DNA from 2 places in the Exiguobacterium sp. s89 genome. Region 2 is predicted to be linked to the other one. Evidence: predicted binding sites of a transcription regulator. Region 2 holds the regulator's gene; the other holds the start of a gene.

Region 1 (2,470 bases), 120 kb from region 2:
GAAAGAAGAATCATATTTGTATAAAAGTCATAAAAACACTATATAAATATTGCCTATACTCGGTATCTAACCTTGCGTGAAATAGATATTTCACGCAATGTTCTTGATTTGTACTTTCGTTTGCTTATCGGTCAGTTAATCATTAAATCATTTTTATCGCAAAATAAAAGGTATACAATAATTTGTTATGTAAACCATATTGATTTGTCTTGAGATTGAAATGATGAACCATTATACTTTATGATGAAAATAAGACTTGAAACCGTTAGGAAGGTAACGTTACACTGTAAACGTAAACTAAAGGGGGATTTTGGATGGATGATCAGCGTTTGAAACAACTTTTGTCTGAAGCGAAAACCATCGCGGTCGTCGGCGTGTCCGACAACCCAAACAAGACGGCCAACCAGATTGCGGAGTATTTACTCCGTGTCGGCTATACCGTCATCCCTGTCAACCCGATGCTCGAAAAATGGAACGGCCGCAAGGTGTATCCTTCCGTCGAGAGCATCCCGGGTAGAATTGATATCGTCGACGTGTTCCGTCGCAACGAATTTTTAGCAGGTGTCGCGGAAGATGCGGTACGACATGGAGATGTCGGGCTCGTCTTCAATCAGCTCGGGCTCTCAAGTACTGAGGCAGAGCAGATCGTACGCGATGCTGGACTCGATTATATCGAGAATCGTTGCCTGTACGTGGAGCATGCTCGTCTACTCGGATAAGACCTACCTCCTTGGTAGGTCTCCTTTTTTTCAGCAACAGCTGTCGAGGGAGGCTTGCCAGAATCGATGAACAGCTATACAATAGGAAAGAAAAACGAACGTGTGTTCGAAATTGAGGTGACTGCTATGTCAACAGATCTATTTAATTACAATGAAGACGCCATCCAGGTGCTCGAAGGACTCACGGCTGTACGGAAACGACCGGGGATGTACATCGGGTCAACCGACCATCGCGGGCTTCACCATCTCGTCTATGAGATTGTCGACAACGCGATCGATGAGGCGCTCGCTGGTTTTGGCGGTCAAATCGATGTGACGATCCACAAGGATGATGCGATCACGGTTCGTGACCACGGACGAGGTATGCCGACAGGGATGCACGCTTCAGGAAAGCCGACACCCGAAGTCATCTTCACGGTTCTACATGCCGGCGGTAAGTTCGGTCAAGGTGGTTATAAGACGTCAGGCGGACTCCATGGAGTCGGTGCCTCGGTCGTCAACGCTCTCTCGAGCAAGGTCATCGTGACGATTTATCGAGACGGTAAAGTGTTTGAGCAGACATTCGCTGACGGCGGTGTGCCTCAAACGACTCTGATTGAAACAGGAAAGACACGCCAGACCGGGACGAGCGTCTATTTCAAACCGGATGTAACCATCTTCTCGACAACGACTTACAATTATGACACACTCGCCGAACGTCTACGTGAATCGGCTTTCCTTTTAAAAGGGTTGACGATCACGCTCACAGACGAGCGTGCTGACAACCAAGAAACGTTCCATTACGAGGAGGGGATTGCAGAGTTCATTCAATATTTGAACGACGATAAGGCAACGCTCCATCCAATCGTCTACTTCGAAGGGACGGAAAACGAGATTGAAATCGAACTCGCGTTCCAGTTCACGGACGCCTACTCAGAGAATGTCCTCTCCTTCGTTAACAACGTCCGAACCCGGGATGGTGGGACACATGAAATCGGTGCTAAGACGGCAATGACCCGAATCATGAACGAGTATGCGCGGAAGAACGGCTTGCTCAAAGAGAAGGACAAGAATCTAGACGGCAGTGATGTCCGCGAAGGGCTCACGCTCATCGTATCGGTCCGAATCCCTGAGGAGTTCCTCCAGTTCGAGGGACAAACAAAGTCTAAACTCGGTTCACCAGAAGCCCGTGCGAGCGCGGACAGCGTCATGGCGAAGCAGTTGACGATCTTCTTAGAAGAGAACCCACAGATGGCGACGATGCTCATCAAAAAGGCGATTCGTGCGGCCCAGGCACGCGAGGCGGCTCGAAAAGCCCGTGAAGAGGCCCGTAACGGCAAGAAAAAGAAACGTTCGAGCATTTTGAACGGAAAATTGACACCGGCGACCTCGAAAAATGCAGCAAAGAATGAGCTCTTCCTCGTCGAGGGGGATTCGGCTGGTGGTTCAGCTAAACAAGGGCGCGATCGTACGTTCCAAGCCATCCTCCCGCTACGCGGGAAGGTCATCAATTCGGAGAAGTCGAAACTCCAGGACATCATGAAGAATGAAGAAATCAATACAATCATTCATGCGATCGGCGCCGGAGTCGGACACGATTTCGAGTTGGACGACTGTAATTTTGATAAGGTCATCATTATGACGGATGCCGATACGGACGGTGCACACATCCAAGTGCTCCTCCTTACATTCTTCTTCCGTTATATGCGACCGCTCGTCGAGGCGGGTCGCGTGTTCGTCGCCTTACCACCGCTCTATCGTATCTCAAAAGG
Region 2 (2,470 bases):
TGGCGACCGCACGACGCATTCCGCGGGAAATCTTCGCGTTATGAATTTTCCGTTGATACTCTTCGACGACACTAACAATCTCTAACACCATCTTCTCAGCATCAGAAACAACGTAATCCGAAGTCGACTGCATCGTCAACAATCGCACATCATGCTTCATTAATGTGTGTAGTATCGCAATTTTGGCATTTCCTCGTCCTAAACGACTGTCATCGGTGACGAGCACGGCATCCAACTGAGATGTCGATACGTGGTCAAGTAAATTGAGCAGCCCCTGTCGATTAACTTCATAACCGCTCTCTTGTTCTGTGATGACATCTATAATGTCGGCCCCTAAACGCGAAGCTAGTTCTTGTAATTCTTCGACTTGCCGACTGAGTGATGTCTCTTGGGTAGACTTGTTCGTCGATACCCGACAATAGATGACGACTCGCATCGCATCACTCCCTTTCATCGCATTCATTCCTTACGATACACAGTTTGAGAACGGTTCGCAATGCTGAACGATCACTCAGCGGCATACCATTTTGTTTTTCGTTCATTATGTTCTTCTCGCTCTGCCATGATTTGCGCTTCAATCGACTCTGCCTCGACATTGGCGACCTCTTCTTCAATCGTACGTTCCGATGTCATGATCGGTTCAACTGGTGTCGTTCCCCCACGCACCTCCCCAGATAAATAAAAGGCGAACATCCCGACTAAGAGCATTCCGACTAAAATGATTCCGTTGAGTGTATCTTTCATGATTCCCTTACCTCCTGTATAAGAATATATGTTCGTTAGAACATTTGTTCGTTTATCTGTTCTTATCATAAAACAAGAACTCGTGTTCGGTCAAGGGAAAATAACGAACGAATGTTTGTACGCTCATGTGTTCTTGTGTTACACTAAATACATAAAGAATAGGATGCGATTGCAGTTTATTCGATTATATCGAGGTGAACATAATGAAAAAAATGTCAGCGCGACAACAACAGATTCTTGATTTCATCAAAGACGAAGTTCGGGCAAAAGGCTATCCACCTTCTGTTCGTGAGATTGGAGAAGCAGTCGGTCTTGCCTCTAGTTCGACCGTACATGGTCATCTAGATCGCCTAGAGAAACGCGGTTTGATTCGTCGGGATAAGACGAAGCCCCGTGCAATTGAAATTCTGAGTGAAGATGCATCCACAATGGATGAGCAAGAGTCCGTCATGTACGTTCCGGTCATCGGGAAAGTCACCGCGGGGACACCGATCACCGCCATCGAAAACGTGGAAGAGCACTTCCCTCTTCCGGCACATATCGTTGGTTCAGATAACGTCTATATGCTGTCCGTTTCTGGAGATTCAATGATCAATGCAGGGATTTTGGACGGAGACCGTGTGCTCGTCCGCCAACAGAGCACTGCCGACAATGGAGAGATTGTCGTCGCCATGACAGAAGAGGGCGAGGCGACTGTGAAGCGTATTTATAAGGAAGCTTCAAAAGTCCGTCTTCAACCGGAAAACGACGAGTTAGAAGCGATGTATTTTGACAACGTCTCAATTTTAGGGAAAGTTATCGGCGTATACCGGACAATTCACTAATGGCTAGCGGTAAGACCCATACCCGTACGAATCTCGTGGCAACCGGCGCACTTGCGGTTGCCACGCCTTTTATTGATTTAGACGTCCCGCTCGCATTCATAATCGGTGCGATTATTGGAACGCTCTGGCTCTCCCCGGACCTCGATTTAAAATCAGATGCGTATTATCGATGGGGACCACTCAAATTGATTTGGCTCCCATATGTGAAACTTATGCCGCATCGCTCTCTACTATCACATTTTCCTGGTTTGAGCGATGTGATTCGGATTGTATATATCGGTTTCCCACTGGTACTTCTCTTACCATTCACGGCATACGAAACGGAAATTCGCTCATGGGTGGACGTTCATGGCATGTCTTTCTTTCTAGGACTCGTCTTCGCGACGACACTCCATACGACACTCGACTATACATCAACGTTTTTTAAAAAAGCGTTTTAACTAACAAAGGATCACTTCCACGCTCGTGGAGGTGATCCTTTTGCATTTCTGCTTCATCTGAAACTCAGCAAAAAAGAGCAATGAACGATACTTCTGAAGAAGGTCATTCATTGCTCTTTAGCATATTTCTTCTATTAGTAGAGCGTCAAGTACTGATCGCGTTCCCACTCTGTTACTTGCATACGGAACATATCCCACTCGATTTCTTTTAACTCGAGGAAATGCTCCCCAATGTGTTCACCGAGCGATTCCATGACGACCTTGTCTGCACGAAGGACTTCGAGTGCGTCAAAGAGTGTCGCCGGGAGATCGTCGATTCCGTTCGCTACACGCTCAGGCTTGTCCATCACGTAGATGTTGCTGTCGATTGGTTTTGGAGCATTCAAATCTTTTTCAATTCCGTCAAGACCTGAAGCCAAGAGCGCAGCAAGTGCGAGGTACGGGTTCGCTGCCGGGTCAACC

What was found. Region 2 encodes LexA, which represses DNA repair genes until DNA is damaged. Its sites were predicted from a motif close to CGAACATATGTTCG; they were not measured.
Region 1: a site for LexA is predicted at 815-828, ahead of parE (DNA topoisomerase IV subunit B). Genes of this name have one in related genera too.

What each region holds. Positions count from the first base shown of each region.
Region 1 is NZ_JACSKS010000001.1:387,364-389,833, forward strand. Features, by position in the region: gene KNO96_RS02000 (CoA-binding protein) at 315-719, shown strand; gene parE (DNA topoisomerase IV subunit B) at 846-2,470, shown strand, end outside.
Region 2 is NZ_JACSKS010000001.1:270,817-273,286, reverse strand. Features, by position in the region: gene KNO96_RS01410 (YneB family resolvase-like protein) at 1-436, opposite strand, end outside; gene KNO96_RS01405 (hypothetical protein) at 508-744, opposite strand; gene lexA (transcriptional repressor LexA) at 948-1,568, shown strand; gene KNO96_RS01395 (metal-binding protein) at 1,568-2,008, shown strand; gene glnA (type I glutamate--ammonia ligase) at 2,143-2,470, opposite strand, start outside.